DNA from 2 places in the Clostridium aromativorans genome. Region 2 is predicted to be linked to the other one. Evidence: a T-box and tRNA genes for the amino acid it is inferred to sense, from the RefSeq annotation. Region 2 holds a T-box; the other holds one or more tRNA genes.
The links. The T-box of region 2 lies ahead of leuS (leucine--tRNA ligase). A T-box ahead of a tRNA ligase gene usually reads a tRNA of that ligase, here a tRNA-Leu.

Region 1 (9,445 bases), on a different contig from region 2:
CTTAGGTATCCTAGCTCCCATCTCTATATATCTCTTAGGCTGCTTTAGGAAATCCACTATTTCCGCTAGTTCTTCTTTTTCTTCATCTGCCCCCGCAACATCTGCGAAAGTCACTTTTTTCTTATCCGGAGCCGCCATCTTAGCTCTACTCTTACCAAAATTCATAACATTCCGGTTCCCTCCACCGCCTTGCGACTGCTGAATAAACATGAACCAAAATGCCACAAGCATAAGTATTACCAGAACTGTAGGTAAATACTGAACCCACATGGGCATTGTAGCTGGCTTGACGTACATTTCTTGAACTTCACCATCTTTAGGATGTTCTCCTATAAATTGAAACAGTCTTTCAGATGGAACTACAGTTTCATAAGGTGTTCCATCTTTTAAACTTCCTTGAACTGTCATTTTATCTTCTCTAAGTTGAAAACTTTTTATATCGTTATTTAACCAATCCTTTTGAAAATCATTGAAAGTAATAGATACTGAATTATTATCGGTTCTCAATAATAGTAATGCAGCAAGAATTACTAATATAAAAACTATAACCCAGGCCGTTGCACTTGAAAATTTTTTCATTAAAGGCCCCCCTCTCTTTCCAGTTTAATACTGTAAAATTGTATCATAAGTAATATCTCTTTACAATAAATTTTAATGCTAATTATTTATAAACTTCCTCCTTTAATATACCAATATATGGAAAATTCCTATATTTTTCTGCATAATCCAATCCGTATCCTACTAAGAAGTAATCGGGGACTTCAAATCCTATATATTTAACTTTAACATTGACTTTTCTTCTTTCAGCCTTATTTAAGAGAGAAGCTATTTCTATGCTTTTAGCTTTCCTGCCTTTTAAATAATCAACTAAATATGCCAAAGTTGTACCTGAATCTATAATATCCTCCACTATCAACACATACTTACCTTCTATTTCATAATCCAAATCTTTTAAAATTCTTACAACACCTGAACTTTTCGTAGAGTTTCCATAACTGGAAACCGCCATAAAATCCATACTACATGGAATAGTTATCTGTCTCAGCAAATCTGCCATAAATGGGACTGATCCTTTTAATATACCCACCAGCAATAGATCTTTGCCCTCATAATCTCTACTTACTTTTTTTCCTATTTCCCTAACTTTTCCTTTTATCGTGTTCTCATCAAGCAATACTTCTCTAATATCATCACTTATAGTACTCATGATTTATAGTTCCCCGCTTTCAAATCCTATAGTTAAAATGGTTTTACTATTTTTATCAACTTTAAAAAGTTCACTTATTCTATATCCAACTACCCATCCAATTTTGTCGCCAAAACATATTAATTGGACGTTATCCCTTGTGTCTTTGGGTACCTTTAAATCTATAAAAAGATCTTTTAGTTTCTTTTTCCCTGTCATTCCAAGTGGTATTATCCTATCCCCCTTTTTTCTATTCCTCAACACTATATCTCCCTGTATCTTATCATAATCAAAATATTGAATAAACCTATTTTGATTATAGCTCACATATCCTCCCATGTCAGTTAGTTTCAAATAGATTCTTGAATTAATATTCGGAATGTAATTGCACCCAATTTTCAATTTATATTGTTCCGAGCAGAATTTATTAGTTTTCATTGTATTTTTTCTTATTATTATATTACCATAGTCATTCACTGCTAAAATATTATGCGGAAGCATCAGCTCTTTACCTGTGGAATGTTTTTGAATATCTATTATGCCAAGTATATGAACTTTTTCAAAGTCTATCAAACTTTTAGCTATACTTTTTAATGAAAACCTAACTATTCTAGTTAATATGGCTTTTTTCTCTAAAAATGCCTCCTTAAATATTATAACCTTTTCTGGCTTTATATCACAATATTTTTTAAATTTTTCCCTTGAAATATATTCTAAATAGTCATTATCTACTTTTATTGTCTCCGAAAATCTATTTAATACTTCAATTATATCCTTATTAAAATTTTTCTGTATATATGGTATAAGCTCTAATCTTATTTTGTTTCTGGAATATACCGTTTCAAAATTAGTCTTATCAACTCTGGGTTGAAGGTTATTATCACTGCAATATTTTTCAATTTCAGTTCTGGTATTATGTATTAGTGGTCTTACAAAGATGTCATCTCTTATCGGTCTTATCCCAATAAGTCCATTTAATCCAGCTCCCCTTATAATTCTCATTAAGATCGTTTCTGCCTGATCATTAGCATTATGTGCTATAGCTATCTTTTGAGCTCCCAGCTCAATTTTAAGTCTTTTAAAAAACTTATATCTTTCTTCTCTTCCTGCACTTTCACAGGAAATATTCCTCTTTTTAGCTATACTATCTATATCTATCTTTAAGCTTTTAAATTCAATTTCTAGGTTTTTACAAAATCTTTTTACATATAATTCATCCTCATCAGCCTCAATACCCCTCAGACAATGATTTACATGGGCTGCAACCAGTGTAATATTTAATTTCTTACGTAAAATATATAATATATGTAACAGGCATATAGAATCTGGCCCTCCCGACACAGCCACTATTACTTTATCATTGCTATTAAACATCTTATTTTTTTTTATAGTATTCAATACAGATTCTATCAAAACAAGCACTTCCCAAATCAAAAATCTTTATCATAATATGTTATTACATTATACCATAAATATATTATTTTTTGTGGTCAAATAGTATACTACCTATTTAGGCTGTTGATCCTATAAATCATCAACAGCCCAACTCTTATAATATAAAAAATTCTCAATTCTATCATCATCATATCCCATTAATAAAGACTATATATTTTTTCAACTATCACTGTCATATCATCCTTTATTTTTCCGCCAGACAATTCTTTAGCTCTGTCAATTATTTTCTGACACATTTCTTTTGGATCTGTGCAATCCAACTTTTTTAAAAATTCCACCATCCACTGAAAATTCCCCGTAGTTTCACTGTCATAATCCAGTACTCCATCACTTACCATTACTACAAAATCTCCATTAATTATTCTTTTGTCGGTTATATCTATATCCGGTTTATCCAATACCCCTATAGGAAGAGTTTTGGATTTTATAACTATTATGTCATCTCCCCTTTTTATAAAGCTAGCTGCTGCCCCCATCTTTATAAAATTTATCTCCCCTTCATATAAATTCACACTACTTAAATCCAAAGTGGAAAATTTTTCATCCTCATTAAATTTAATACCCATGATAGAATTCACTGTATTAATGGCAGTCATTTTTTTAAACCCTGAATTAGTAAACTTTTCTATAAGTTCAACTGTAGCAGTGCTCTCTTGACCTGCCTGAGGCCCCGAACCCATGCCATCACTTATTATTGTCATATATGTCCCGTCTGGCAATTTGCCAAAGCTATAACTATCTCCATTATATTTTTCACCATCTTTGCAATTTCCACTGACATAAGTTGCTACATGATATTTAGGCATTTCCTCAAAAGTTATACTGCAGGTACCCATAGAATAATTTATATTGCACCCCTTATCATTTACACACATTAATTTGCCTGAAACACTATTTATAAGTGGCAGCACATCCTTCATGCACTTTTGTTTCCCTCCACAAGCTTCCATAGATAAATTCACAATTAGATGATTTTTTCTATCATTAAAACAAAATACATCTTTATAACGTATATTTTCCTTATTTAAAATTCTTCGGATATCATTTTCAATTTCAGGATTAAATTTTATATCAGAATCAAAATCTTCCGCTATTTCTGCCACTGTTCTGCCCATGTTTTCTATCTGAGACGCTAGAAGTTCCCTGCATTCTCCCAGTCTTATTCTCCACATCTCATCCACAATATAATTGTTTATGATTTCCTCAGTATTTTTCATTAGAAGGGTTCGCTTAATACATTTCCTTTGAATTTCCTCTGGAATATGTTTTTTATTTTCCTGATAATTTTGTATTAATTCCACAAATGCATTATAGGTATAAAAAGTTTCTCTTCTCCAGCACATGGACTTCATATCACAGCTCGTGCAAACCCTATCTGCTAAATTTTCCACAAGAGCACTGCTCTTATTTTTCATAGCCAGTTTATCATTTTCAGCCAGTTCAGCTAGAACAGATGACATATTAACAAGCACACCAGAGAAGTTGTCCAATTTTTTTGTGAAAATAGATTTGATTTTGCCTGCATAATTTTCTTTTAAATATTCCTGCTTTTTCCGGCAATCCAACTCCAATTCCACCTTTTTATATATTCCTTTAGGTATGGCAAGGAATATAATGCAGCTTATAATTACCTCTATAATTTTAAATTCGGCACCTATATTAGAATACATCTTCAATATAGCAAAGGCTACAATATAAGCTGAACCACTAAACCATTTACCTGTTTCTCTAAATACACCTGATACAAGCCCACATAACCCATAAACTGCAGTGTAAATTATCACATCATTAGAGGTAACTCCTATAATAGTTCCCATTGCCACCCCTGCTGCTGCACCTGAAGTACTTCCTTTTACATAACCTAATATGAGAATAAAACTCAAGGCTATTATATTCCTAATGGATATTCCGCCTATACTGCTTCCCCAAGTTCCCGCTATAATTAAAGATATAGTTATAGCCATGCTAATTATCTCTTCACTGTTATATAAATGCCGCGTTTTTGATTTTTTAAAGCATATTATAGAATAGCTAATAATATAATATAATGAGAAGATACATAGAATTTCAAAAACGGAATTAAATGCAGCTACTCCAGCAGTTAATTTAACTACAATAAGTTTATAAAAAAAGAATTCTAAAAATGTAGTTGAAAACAACCAAACAAGCTTCTTATTTTTATCTATACTTTTTAAAATATAATTCAACAAAGCTAATGTGACAGTTATTGTACAGTATACTGGTAAATACTTTACATTTCCATATATAGATATATATCCGAGAAGCGTGCCAAGAGCTGCTGCTAGTGAAGGTATCTGCTTTTCACACGCCGCTATTGATATGAAAAATGCTATTCCAAAAGGTGCCATAAGATTTACCATCATAACTCTTCCCACTAAGAAACCTGCTAAAAAGTAAAATGCCAGTTTAATAATAAGATCTAGATTTTTAAATTTACTCTTTTTCCTCTCACTACTTATTTTTTTTGTTCGTTGATAAGGAAAAACTTCTGCTCCGTATTGCATCAATATCACCCCACCCTATAAAATCACTTTCTTTATTATAGCAATATCTTATGGAAATAAATGTCAGAAGGTGAGGTGTATTCATATTTTTTTTAGGACATTAATTTCTATGTTTTTTCTATAATTTTCCTTTTAGACAATTAGGCTTAAAAAATACCATTGAATTTTAATATATGTACTGGAAAATTTTTTTATCCACATGTAATCATCAATATTTATCTACAATGTTTATAATTCTACTTATATTATAAAATCCACAAAATCCAATGTAGAACTTTGTGTATAAATGTTTATTATTTAAACATAAAAGGACTTGTTAAATTTAACAAGTCCTTACTATTGGTAGCGGAAATAGGAATTGAACCTATGACACTTCGGGTATGAACCGAATGCTCTCGCCATCTGAGCTATTCCGCCATATTATATACAATTGGTTGCGGGGAAAGGATTTGAACCTCCGACCTTCGGGTTATGAGCCCGACGAGCTACCAGCTGCTCCACCCCGCGTCATTATTCTGGTGCTGAAGACCGGAATCGAACCGGTACGGGTTTTAAAGCCCGCAGGATTTTAAGTCCTGTGCGTCTGCCTGTTCCGCCACTCCAGCAATATTTAACAGTTTCTCAACTTGACGACATAAGTTATTATATATGATAAATAGAATATTGTCAACAATTTTATAAAACTTTTATTTTAAAACAAAAGAGGTCATCTGCAGACCTCTTTAAATTTATAATCAATAATTAGACGATTTTTTATAACCTTTTCCTTTAGAATCCTGATGTTTTTTTATGTCTTGAAATCTCTCTTCACTATCTTTTAAAAACTTAGATAACCTGTCTTCAAAACTGCCTTGATTTTGCTTGTTATTTTCCTTTTGCCAGTCTATCTCTAATGGTCTCAAACTCTTCTTATCCTGATCTACTTGCTTCATAGATAAACTTATCTTGCCATTATCATCGATAGAAATCACCTTAACTTTTACCTTATCCTTTTCCTTTAAATAGTCCCTTATATTTTTAACATAAGTATCTGATACCTCAGATATATGGACTAACCCAGTTTTACCCTCAACTTCTACAAAGGCTCCAAAACTAGTAATATTGACTACCGTACCTTCTAGTATGCTTCCTGCCTTCAAGGTCATATTAAAAAGACTCCTCCTTAAAAATAATACTTATATACTAATATTTTACTCTTCTAGTTTTAATAGAGTAGGACTTCTTGGATCTTGCCCAAAAATTTTTCCTGCTTCCACAATTATTTATCCTCCATCATCCTGCAGATATAATTTAAAAATTCTGCTATAGTTTTTTATAATATAATTCATTTATTATTATCTATTACAGGAGTTTCACCTTGTTTAATAAGACCCAACTTCTCTCTGGCTAATTTTTCTATATATATGTCAGATGCAGACATTTTAATTTCATCCTGTAATTTTTGGTTTTTTACCTTCAGCTTTTGTTCTTCAGTTTTTCTCTCGACTATTTGCTTTTTTATATTCTGCATAGTAATCTGCTGGCTTACGAATATATAGCCTATGTATAAAACTAACAGTAAAAAGAATATATTCTTCCATTTAACCTTTATCTTCAACAATAATCACCAGTTTCTTTAATTAAAACTTTTATCTAAACTATATTAGATGCCTATGAGAACATAATCTTATCTTCAATTATCACAAATAACATTATATTTATATTGTAATTTGATTTTTAATTTTCTTCAAGTTAATTCTTATAATTTCTTTTATTTTTTTTCTTAATTATATAAATAACGTACTGAAAAAAATATACTAGAGTATTTAAAATTACCCTGAATACCCTTCCCAATATTCTAAACAATTTTTCATAAAAGCCTATAAATATGCGGCTAAAAATTTTTAAATACAAATATATACCCACTGCCAATAAAATGTATACATACATTCTTAAATAAGCATAATTAGTATACATCAAAAATACAAATACAATTACAGCTGTAAACAACCAAAATAGAGTGTCTTCTATAAACATTATTATTTTATTTAAGCCACTTAATCCCCTTATTAACCTGTAAAAATCAAACAGCACCCCAGTTATTATTCCTGCCATAATACTAAACAATATAATTCTGACCTGATCACCTATTGATATAATCATAATAATCCTAACTACTTAAACATTTTAGACAATAAATTATGCTTTTTCTTCTTAGGCTCATTATTTATATAAACACAGGAATTTATAGTGCCTATTATACTAACATCACCATTTTGGACATCTAATTTATTCATCTTTAAATCTTTACCCTTAATATCAAGAATTCCAAGATTGGTATTTAACGATATTTGATCCTCATTAAAACTTATAACTTCAATAATACCTGTTAGTATTAACTTTTTCCTATTTTCAAGACTTAGTAGGCTCTTTTTGTCTTCAAGCTTTATTTCTTTTTTCTCCATAAAACATCCCCTCCACCTATAATAAATATATGTGGCTGGAATAATTTATATTACTTTCTATTTCACATCTTTTGTCTCCGCAATTATTTTATACATATTTTGAACATCTTCCTTTTTAACATAATTTTTAACATTTAAAATTTTTGCTTTAAGACTATTGTTTGCATATATGATTTCTATTACGTCTCCCTCTTTGATCTCAGTGCTAGGTTTTGCCACTTTACCGTTTACTATAACCCTTCCACTTTCACAGGCTTCTTTTGCAACGGTTCTTCTCTTTATTATTCTAGATACTTTAAGATATTTATCTAACCTCATGCAAATTCTCCTTTTTAAAGCAGAAAACCCAGATTTTCATCCAGGTTTTCTGAAAATATATTATTTATTTACTTTATCTTTAAATTCTTTACCCGCTTTAAATACAGGAACTGTTGACTCTGGTATGTTTATCTCCTCTTTAGTTCTAGGATTCCTTCCCATTCTAGCAGCTCTTTTTCTCACTTCAAATGTTCCAAATCCAACTAATTGAACTTTTTCCTTTTTTTCAAGTGTTTCCTCTACACTTTCTATAAATCCCTTTAAAGCTGCCTCTGCATCTTTCTTCGTTAACTTTGACTTTTCTGCTATACTAGCAATTAATTCTGATTTATTCACCTTTTTTACCTCCTCTTATTTTCATAGACATATGTGCAAAATCATGCAAATATCTTTACAAATTACTCCCAATTAAATTCAATTAGGAACTATAGAAAGTAATAAACATTCATGTATTCGTACAAAAACAACTAACCTTTAACTTATGTATATTGCATACGTAATTAAATTATTTATCACTTACTATATTTAATTATAATATATATAGCCATATTCTGCACTAATTTATAAACTCCTTCTTTTTTTTGCATATAAAACTCAGATTTATTTATTTTTAGATTCCTCCCAAAGTTTATCCATTTCCTCTAATGTCATATCCATCATATCTAAACCATGAGCCATAGCACTTTTCTCTATATATGCAAAACGTTTTATAAATTTCTCTATAGTATAATTTAATGCAAATTCAGGGTCGATGTCAAGGAATCTTGCTACATTTACACATGCAAATATTAAATCCCCTATTTCTTCTACTATTTTTACCTTTTCTTCACTTTTATATACATTTTTTACTTCATAATATTCCTCTAAAACTTTATCCAGTGCACTTTCAACTTTGTCCCAATCAAATCCCACATCTGCAGCTTTTTTCTGAACCTTTACTGCTCTCATAAGACCCGGCAAAGTTTTAGCTACATGTATAAGCTCATCTGTATATGTTTTTAGGCCCTGTTCTTCCTTTTTTATAATATTCCAATTCGTAAGTACCTGCTCTGTATTGTCTATATTCTCACTTCCAAATACATGAGGATGCCTATTTATCATCTTATGGCATATGCCATTAATTACATCCCTTATATTAAAAAATCCCTCCTCTTCTCCTATTTGACAGTGAAATATTATCTGAAATAATACATCACCAAGTTCTTCTACAAGATTTGCATCGTCTTTTTCATTTACAGCTTCCATCACCTCATAACTTTCTTCTATAAGATATTTTTTTAAGCTGTCGTGATTTTGCCCTTTATCCCAAGGGCATCCTGTATCACTTCTTAATTTCTTCATTATATCCAATAAATCCTTTAAATCATATGTAATTTCTAAATTTTTAGGTATATAAACTGTTGTTAAATAATCTATATCGCTTTGCCTATCTAACTCATATAATTTTATTTTCCTTATAATCTCACTGTTTTTAATTCCTGCAGACTTTATAAAATATATTTCAATATCATCTCCAT
Region 2 (9,445 bases):
TTGTAAACTCCATAATTCTGGCAATAGCTGTATTGAATTGAAATTTGCCGGCATCTTCCGACACGGATTTTATCGAAAAATTTCTTACATAGTTTAATTCTTTTTCCGCACTGTCCATGGAAGTCTTGCTGTTATCTTTATTTTTAAGTATTTCTTTTATAGAATTTACGAGTCTCTCTATTCTGTCTACAAATCTATCCATGGATTTAATGCCGTCTTCACTCCAGGCACCACCTTCTGCGTAATCAAATCCAAACATCAGATACATTCTAAATACGTCAGAACCGTATTGTTGTATGCAGCTGTCTGGAGATATGGTGTTGCCTTTGGATTTACTCATTTTCTGACCGTCAGGCCCAAGTATTATACCCTGATGTCTTAAAGACAGAAAAGGTTCGTCGAAATTTAGAAATCCCATATCCCTGAGTGCCTTGGTGATAAATCTGGCATATAGAAGGTGCATGCATGCATGTTCCGGACCGCCCACATACATATCCACAGGCAGCATTTTATCTATTGTGTCTTTGTCAAAAGCCTGTTTATCGTTTTTATTGTCTGCATATCTTAAGTAGTACCAGGAAGAGCATACAAAGGTATCAAGAGTGTCAGCCTCTCTCCTGGCAGGACCTCCACAGTGAGGACAGGTTGTATTTATAAATTCTTTTGATTTTAAAAGAGGTGATTTCCCATCAGGAGAAAATTCCACATTATAAGGAAGTCTTACGGGAAGCTCATCTTCTGGTACCGGAACTACTCCACATTTATCACAATATATTATTGGAATAGGAGTTCCCCAATATCTTTGTCTTGATACAAGCCAGTCTCTCAGCCTGTAATTTACTGTGCCAGAACCCATCCCCATTTTCTCCAGTTCTTTAGTTACAGCTTTTTTACCTTCCACAGTGGATAATCCATTGAATTTACCGCTGTTAATCATCTTCCCGTATTCTACATATGGAAGAGAATCTCCTCCCTCTATAACTCTTTCGATAGGAAGCTTATATTTTGTGGCAAATTCATAATCTCTTTCATCGTGAGCTGGAACTGCCATTACGGCACCAGTGCCGTAAGTGTTGAGTACGTAATCTCCTACCCATATGGGAACTTCTCTACCATTTATGGGATTTATGGCGTAGGAACCAGTAAATACACCGGTTTTTTCTCTTGTTATGGATTGCCTTTCAATATCAGTTTGTTTTTTTGCCTGTTCCTTATATTTTTCAACTTCATCTTTATAGACATTTTTAGTTACTTTATCTACTAAATTATTTTCGGGAGATATGACTACATAAGTGACACCAAATAGTGTATCCACCCTGGTAGTAAATACACTGAATTCTAAAGAAGAATCTGCCACCTTAAAAGTTACATTAGTACCTGTGGATTTGCCTATCCAATGCCTTTGCATGGCCTTTGTCTTTGATGGCCAATCTATTATATCCAGATCCTGAAGCAGTTCCTCTGCATAGTCTGTGATTTTGAAAAACCATTGGGTTAAATCCTTTTTAGTTACCTCAGTGCCGCAGCGTTCACAGCAGCCTTCCTTTACCTGTTCATTGGCGAGTACTGTTTTACAGCTGGGACACCAGTTCACAGGTGCATTTTTTCTGTAAGCTAATCCATGTTTGTATAACTGTAAAAATAGCCATTGATTCCATCTGTAGTAATCAGGATGACAGGTAATGACTTCATTTTCCCAGTTGAACATGGCACCCATGGATTTAAGCTGTTTTTCCATGGTTTCAATGTTTTTTTCAGTGGAGTCTTTTGGATGAATTCCGGTTTTTATAGCATAGTTCTCAGCGGGAAGGCCAAAGGCGTCAAATCCCATGGGTTGAAATACATTGTATCCCTGCATTCTTTTCAGTCTGGCCCAGGAATCTACAGGAGCATAGTTGAACCAATGACCTGCATGTAGCTGGCTGCCAGATGGATAGGAGAACATCTCCAATACATATAATTTATTATTTAGATTATTTTTATCAAATTTATAGAGCTCTGTTTCTTCCCATTTTTTTTGCCATTTTTTATCAGTTTCAACACTATACATAAAATCTTCTCCTTTGCTCATAATTTTATAATTAAACTTTATCATTGATGCACAATTAAAAAAGCCTTTCGTCTCTAGAATTTTAAGAGACGAAAAGCTAAATTTCCGCGGTACCACTCTAATTAAATCAATAAGTTGATTTCCCTTAAAAGATAACGGCTTTTTTACCGTATCTGATTTTTCAGATAAGCTCTTAAGGTGAGTTCATATCATCTTCACGCTGTTTTTCACCTGACAACAGCTCTCTTTAGTGGTATATGAGAATACTACTACTCCTTATTCAAAGCTTTATATTGACTTATTTCACATTTTATAATATTAAGTAATGTTTTGTCAAGAATTAATTTAAAAAATTGTTAAAAAAGAACTCTTTATAAAGAGTTCTTTTTTGGCTGCCCATGCTGGATTCGAACCAACACATGCCTGTTCCAGAGACAGGTGCCTTACCGTTTGGCTAATGGGCACTGTTATGTGAATCTCAACACTAAATATTATATCATCAAAAATTCATATGTCAATAGTATACATACGGAATTTGTATTATTTTAGTCCTTTAGCTAAATATTTGTTTATATAGTTTATAAATAGAGTTAAAAGGTAATCATATATTAAAAATGCTATCTGCCATCCTGCTATAATTATATAAAAGTGAAAATTTATTTTTAAAAGTCCAGGGAAGAACAAACTGTATATTAAAAGTAGTAAAACTGTGCATAAGTTAAAAAAAACCAGCTTAACTATGATTTCAAAAGGTAATTTTCTCAACTTTTCAATATAATATTTAGTAAATCCGTAGAGACCAAAAAATATTATATAAGCTATTACTGTTATTTTTAATCCGCATATAAGTAAAGATAAAAGCGAAGTGGCAGCATAAACTGTAAAGGCATTTTTCAAATTTGTAATCAGTACAGCCAGGGGGATGAGCAATGAGGATAAAGCCAGTATAAAGCCTTGATTTAAAGGAACTATACTGCTTATATAGATCAGAATAACGCCCATGGTAGTTAAAAGTCCCCCTTTAGCTATATTAGAAGCTGCATTTGTTTTTTCTGCCATTTTAAAATCACCTCGTCAATTCGTTAATTATTAGCAACCGCCGCAATCTCCACCACCGCAAAGACAATCCAGACAGTATAGGGTAGCACAGATGTTGCATATGTCAGGATCTCTTCTCTGGTTTCCATAATAAGGCTGTCTGTAGGAACTGTTCATTCCGGATAATCTATTTAAGGCACTTTGGTATTTAAAATTATTTGGGTCTAACCTGCAGGCAGTACTCAGGTTGTTATAGGCATCATTATACCAGCCTTTTCTCATATTTAAGATTCCCATAAGATAGTTCCATTCAGCATCTCTTGTACCCATTCTTAAAAGTTCCGATTCAGCATCTCTAAAATTACCGCTGTTGATATTATTCTCTACAGATTGATACATGGCAGAGCCATTTCCGCTGTGGGAATTGTCGTCTGTATTCTCATAGCTGTTGTTTGGATTATTTTTCATCAGATAGTCGTAAGCTTCATTTATTTCTCTCATTTTACTTTCGGCTAAATCCCTTAATGGATTATTGTCATATTGATCGGGATGATATTTTTTAGCCAGATTTCTGTAAGCCTTTTTTATTTCCTCTTTTGAAGCATTTTCTTTTACTTCAAGTACTTCATATGGATTTTTCATCTTTGTAAACGCCCCTTCTAAAAACTTTATCCATTTTATCTAAAAGTCCATATTGTATTATGTTGTAAAGTAATTCTTCATTTCTTTTTACAGGAAGTGCCTTAAAAGCATTCATGCATTGTGCGGCACAGGTGCCTAAAATAAAATCTATTCTCGTTTCTATACGTTTTGAAAATTCTTCGAAATGTAGATTTTCGCTATTGAAGCAGTGATTTATGGCATTGAATTTTCCGTGGCTCATATCTGTATTTAAATCGTCCAATGCATCGATAATATATATCCATTTTCCAAGATTATACCCGAGAAAATAAAGATCATTTTTGACGGTATCTTTTTTAGAGGAACTTAATATAAAACCGGTGAGCTCTCCAAAGGGATGAGCCAGGAGATCTATGGATCTGTTTTCCAGATTTTTTTCTAGCTTGTATAAATTTTGAAGTTTGTCGTTTATAATCTGAAAATTTTTCTTGAAATCTTCAGGCATAGAACTCAGGTAGCTTCTTAAATAAGAAGACAGTATCTTGCTCTTTATAGACATATCGTCATTTGTGTCATCTAGAAGTTTGAAATAGGTAAGAGATATATTGCAAAAAGCTGCATATTTTAAAGAAGTATTATCCTTTAAAATGATTTTTTTCTTCATAGGATGAAGAACACATCTTTTTTTAGTATAAATTTGTCTACCGTCTTCCAGAGAATCTAAAAGTATTGCTAGAAAAGTCATGTCATAATTCAAAAAAATCCTGGGAATATTTCCAATGTTATGTTTAATAGATCTGCATAATCCGCAGTAATATGCTTTGAATTTTTCGTAATCTTTTATTTTAAGTTCCATTTTATAAGGAGTTACATAACCAAACATATATTCACCTATTTAGTATTAAAGTATTTTGCAGCATTCAAAATTGTGTATCCTTGTGCAGTATTTCATATATAGTTTTGGAAGTGGTGTCTTTTATGGAATATCCCAGTAAATCAACTATTTCAACAAGCTCGCTGTCATTTTTGGTCTCTATTTCTACATAGGCAAATGGACAGAATGATCTATCGTTTATGTCTATTTCAATTAAGCTGTCTTTGTATTTATAGCTTTCCCTATATTTGCTTATTGATTGCAGTAATTTTAATCCAAGGGATTCAAAAATCTTTTTACCAGCTTTCCAGTCTGATATTTCTGTTTCATTTTCTTCCATTACTTTATATTTTTTCTGACTTAAAAGTTTTTTTGTAGTCATATAAAAATGATTGGAATTATGTATTAAATCCTCCACTATCCTTATTCGAGCATAACCTCTGCCTTTTATCAATTTTCTGTCTTCAAAGTCGTATATGTAATTTGTCTGATTTTCCATTTTAACTTTTAAAGCTGCGGCATTGCTCAGCCTCAAGCGTATATTATCGGGTTCTATTTTTATTATTCTTGTTTCACACTCTTTTATATAAGCTCACCTCCTGGTGCTGCAGATTGCTACTATTTGAATTATACCATAAAAATCAATCGTCAAAAATTAATTATGTAAAAATTAAGTTCATTATGAGTATAAAAAATCAGGAGACTTTCTTAGATTCATGGAAGGTCTCCTAAATATTCATATATATGTGATTTTTTATGCTAGAGAATTTTCCGAACCCAGTACATTTTCTATTTTGTCTTCCACCACTTTTTGTACAGCATCTCTTCCAGCGCCCAGATATTTTCTAGGATCAAAAATTTTTGGGCTGTCGCCGAAAGTTTTTCTTACAGCAGCAGTCATGGCCAATCTCAAATCCGTATCCACATTTATTTTGCAGACTGCCATGGAAGAAGCTTTTCTGAGCATTTCTACAGGGATTCCCTTGGCACCGCTTAAGTCCCCACCGTATTTATTACAGGTTGCCACAGCATTTTGATCTACAGATGAAGCTCCGTGCAGGACTATGGGGAAATTAGGCAGTTTGTTCTGAACTTCCTCCAGTATGTCGAATCTCAACTTAGGTTTGAAATTTGGCGGAAATTTATATGCCCCGTGAGAAGTACCTATGGCTATAGCCAGGGAATCCACGCCTGTTTTATCTACAAAATCAGCTGCCTGATCTGGATCCGTATACGTGTGTTTTGATGCAGATACGTCATCTTCAACTCCTGCAAGAATGCCAAGTTCTGCTTCTACTACCACGCCGTACTCATGGGCGTATTTCACGACTTCTTTAGTTTTTGATATATTTTCTTCATAATCCAAATGCGATCCGTCAAACATCACCGATGTAAAACCTGTTTCCACACATAGTTTTACAGTTTCAAAATCAGGGCCGTGATCCAGATGGAGGGCAAGGTCAATTCCGGTTTCTTCTATGGCGGCATCCACCATGGCTTTTAAGTATTTTGGACCTGCATATTTTAATGCACCTGCGGAGCACTGTAAAATAACAGCAGAATTTTTAGCTTTTGCTCCATTTACCACACCTTGAATTATCTCCATGTTGTTGATGTTGAAAGCACCTATTGAATATTTACCATCGTATGCCTTCTTGAACATATTCTTAGTAGTAACTAATGCCATTTAATATTCCACCTTTCAATAATAAAATATTTTATGTTAAAAAATTATATTTGTTGTTTATTCACCTTATATTATAAACTATTAATTGTTGTTTTTCATAGTGACATTGTAGTCTTTGAAGAAAATTATTTGCAGTATTTAACATAAATCTGCAAAAATTAGAGTAGATTTTGAATATTTAACCGCTGCATTTCAAGTATATGTTCCAGTGAATTCTGTATTATATTTGTAGAGGACAGGGATTCCTCCGAATTTTTATAAAGTATATGGTTCATGAGTTTATAGGATTCATTATTAATATCTTCCATTTCATCATGATCTGAGAAAATAGACAGTTTTGGAGAATATTTTTTCCACTCCGCCATAAAATCCTGAGAACTTTTATAAGCTTCATTCCAGGAGTTTAATTGGATTGACTTTTCTATCTGCATACTTGAATTTTGCAATCTTGTGCATATGGAATTTAGATAATTTATTGAAAATATTATACAAAAAATCATCAGCATAAATATGGAAAAAGATATTATTGTACTTTTCATGTAATCACGTCCTATTCATTTTTTTCTTTTAACTGGCAGTAAAATTTCCCTTTTGAATCCAGCATGGCCACGAGAACGTCTTTTGCAGAAGATATGCTGTTTTTTTTCATCATCTGGTTTAACCAGGTTTCATCTTTTTTTGCTGTAATTAAATTTTTAAAATTTATTTTGCCGTCTAATATGAGGGTTATAGGTAAACCTTCCTGGGCTGGTTTTATCTTTAAATCCTGTTTAGTTGAGGGAGAGAGTTCTGTTTTGGGTATGACAGAAAGCTGGCCGCTGGTCTCAAGTATAGCATATTCTATATCTGACAGATTGAAATATCCCTGCATTCTCAATTCTTCCATTAAATTGTTTATATTAAATTTTTCATCTGTCAGTTTCTTTAAGTCCAATTTGCCTTTATTGATCAATATACTTGGTTTGCCGCTGAAAATAAACCTCATTTTTTCACTCTTAAGCTGCAGAAGTCCCAGTAGAGTTTGAAGGGTCAAAAGAGTTATTATGGGGATTATACCGTGTGTTATAGATATTCTGGTGTCCTGCATGGGAAGAGATGCCAATTCAGATATCATTATTGCCACGGCTAATTCAAAGGGTTCCATTTCTCCTATTTGCTTTTTACCCATAAGTCTCATGGATACTACCACAAGTAAATATAATATAATTGTTCTAATAAGTACTGTAAACATAAAACATCACATCGCCTTTCAGGTTAAATACTTTTAAATTTTTTACTTATTTATATTCTTACATTAATATAAAAAAATATGAGTAAAATGAGAACATTTCCGGGCAAATATGAAGTATAATAATAATGACACTAAATTGAGGGGATGAAGTTATGAATGAACTGGCTACTGACTTGAGGTATAGAAATACCAATACCTTGAGAAGCAGAGAAGAGAATATGTTAAACCTTAAATTGGGATGCAAAAGTATTAAAGTAAAATATAATACAATTTTATATAAAATATTTAAGGACAATTATGAACCGCCGGATATACCTACAGTACTGGCCAAAGTAAATGGAGAATATTTTGAGTTTACAAGTCCGTTAAAAGAATCTGGAAGTTTTGAAATTGTAGATATAAGAGATGCTCTGGGAAACAAAACCTATGTGAGAACTCTTCAATTTGTACTGATTAAGTCTGTATACGATTTGTTCCCTGAATCTAAAGTAACTATAGAGCACTCTTTGAGCAAGGGGATATTTGGAGAAATCCATAAAGATACTCCACTTTTGGAAAAAGATATAAAAAAGATAAAAAACAGGATGAAGGATATAATAAAATTGGACATACCTATAAGAAAGATAAGTATGGACAGGAAAGAAGCTATAGAGATCTTCAAAAGCTATAATATGGAGGATAAGGTCAGGCTTTTAAATCATGTAAATACAGAAGAAGTGAAATTATATGAATTAGATGGAAGATATGATTATTTTTATGGCTCCATGGCTTTTTCCACTGGAGTACTGAAAACATTTGATCTCATGTATTATAAACCTGGATTTATATTGAGGTATCCTGTGGAGTCAGATCCCTATCATCTTCCTGAGTTTGTGGAATATAGGAAATTGAGTAAAATATTTTACGAAACAGAACAGTGGGGAAATATACTGGATGTAGGAGATGTAGGCTCCCTGAATAACAAGGTGGAAAATGGAGAAATTGTAGATATTATAAGAGTGGCAGAAGCTCTTCATGAAAAGAAAATAGCGAATATAGCGGATATGATAAATGACAGAAAAGAGGTAAAAATTGTCTTGATTGCAGGCCCTACTTCTTCGGGAAAAACCACTTTTGCAAAGAGACTAGCAGTTCAGTTAAGAGTAAATGGAATAAAACCTGTTCCTATATCTTTAGATGATTATTTTGTAGATAGAGAGCATACTCCTAGGGATGAGAATGGAAATTATGATTTTGAATCTATATATTCACTGGATTTGGAGCTTTTCAACTATCACCTGGAAGCTCTTATGAGAGGTGAAGAGATTGAAATTCCAGTATTTAATTTTAAAAAAGGAGCCAGGGAGTGGGCTGGCAGAAAAATAAGGATTCCAGATAATGGCGTAATTGTAATTGAGGGCATACATGGTTTAAATGAAGTTCTCACCCAATCTATACCTAGAAAATATAAGTTTAAAATATATATAAGTGCTCTTACTCAGTTGAATGTAGACGATCATAATAGGATAGCAACCACTGATGTGAGAATTATAAGAAGGATGGTGAGAGATTACCTTTTTAGAGGATATAATGGTGAAGATACTTTGAAGATGTGGCCTTCTGTAAAAAGAGGAGAGGAAAAAAATATTTTTGTGTTTCAGGAAAATGCAGATGTTATGTTTAATTCAACGTTGGTATATGAACTCTGTATATTGAAAAACTATGCCCTTGAGCAGCTGGAAAAAATAAAGAGTTCAAGTCCAGTATATTATGAAGCTTTGAGGCTTAAAAGTTTTCTCCACTTTTTTAAAGACGTGGACAAAAAATTTGTTCCATCCAATTCCATTTTACGGGAATTTATAGGAGGAAGCGAATTCGAAGATTAGAAGTTTGATTTTAACAGTTCACCGTTACATGTGAACTGTTAGTTATTTTTAAACTCATGTCCATAATTAGTTGAAAATT

Region 1: it encodes a tRNA-Leu, which carries the amino acid that the T-box ahead of leuS (leucine--tRNA ligase) is inferred to sense. The anticodon was not compared.

Annotation. Positions count from the first base shown of each region.
Region 1 covers NZ_JAJJPB010000005.1:134,495-143,939, reverse strand. The annotation lists gene ftsH (ATP-dependent zinc metalloprotease FtsH) at 1-579, opposite strand, end outside; gene hpt (hypoxanthine phosphoribosyltransferase) at 662-1,207, opposite strand; gene tilS (tRNA lysidine(34) synthetase TilS) at 1,211-2,599, opposite strand; gene spoIIE (stage II sporulation protein E) at 2,779-5,166, opposite strand; tRNA gene LN736_RS06710 (tRNA-Met) at 5,507-5,583, opposite strand; tRNA gene LN736_RS06705 (tRNA-Met) at 5,598-5,673, opposite strand; tRNA gene LN736_RS06700 (tRNA-Leu) at 5,683-5,771, opposite strand; gene LN736_RS06695 (S1 domain-containing RNA-binding protein) at 5,901-6,311, opposite strand; gene LN736_RS06690 (FtsB family cell division protein) at 6,491-6,763, opposite strand; gene yabQ (spore cortex biosynthesis protein YabQ) at 6,898-7,308, opposite strand; gene yabP (sporulation protein YabP) at 7,320-7,610, opposite strand; gene LN736_RS06675 (RNA-binding S4 domain-containing protein) at 7,668-7,928, opposite strand; gene LN736_RS06670 (HU family DNA-binding protein) at 7,989-8,264, opposite strand; gene yabN (bifunctional methyltransferase/pyrophosphohydrolase YabN) at 8,529-9,445, opposite strand, start outside.
Region 2 covers NZ_JAJJPB010000001.1:384,658-394,102, reverse strand. The annotation lists gene leuS (leucine--tRNA ligase) at 1-2,050, opposite strand, end outside; T-box leader at 2,133-2,343, opposite strand; tRNA gene LN736_RS01880 (tRNA-Gln) at 2,440-2,514, opposite strand; gene LN736_RS01875 (hypothetical protein) at 2,591-3,109, opposite strand; gene LN736_RS01870 (J domain-containing protein) at 3,140-3,730, opposite strand; gene LN736_RS01865 (DUF5685 family protein) at 3,714-4,592, opposite strand; gene LN736_RS01860 (class IV adenylate cyclase) at 4,630-5,169, opposite strand; gene fba (class II fructose-1,6-bisphosphate aldolase) at 5,338-6,270, opposite strand; gene LN736_RS01850 (DUF4363 family protein) at 6,429-6,809, opposite strand; gene LN736_RS01845 (DUF421 domain-containing protein) at 6,821-7,501, opposite strand; gene LN736_RS01840 (nucleoside kinase) at 7,720-9,366, shown strand.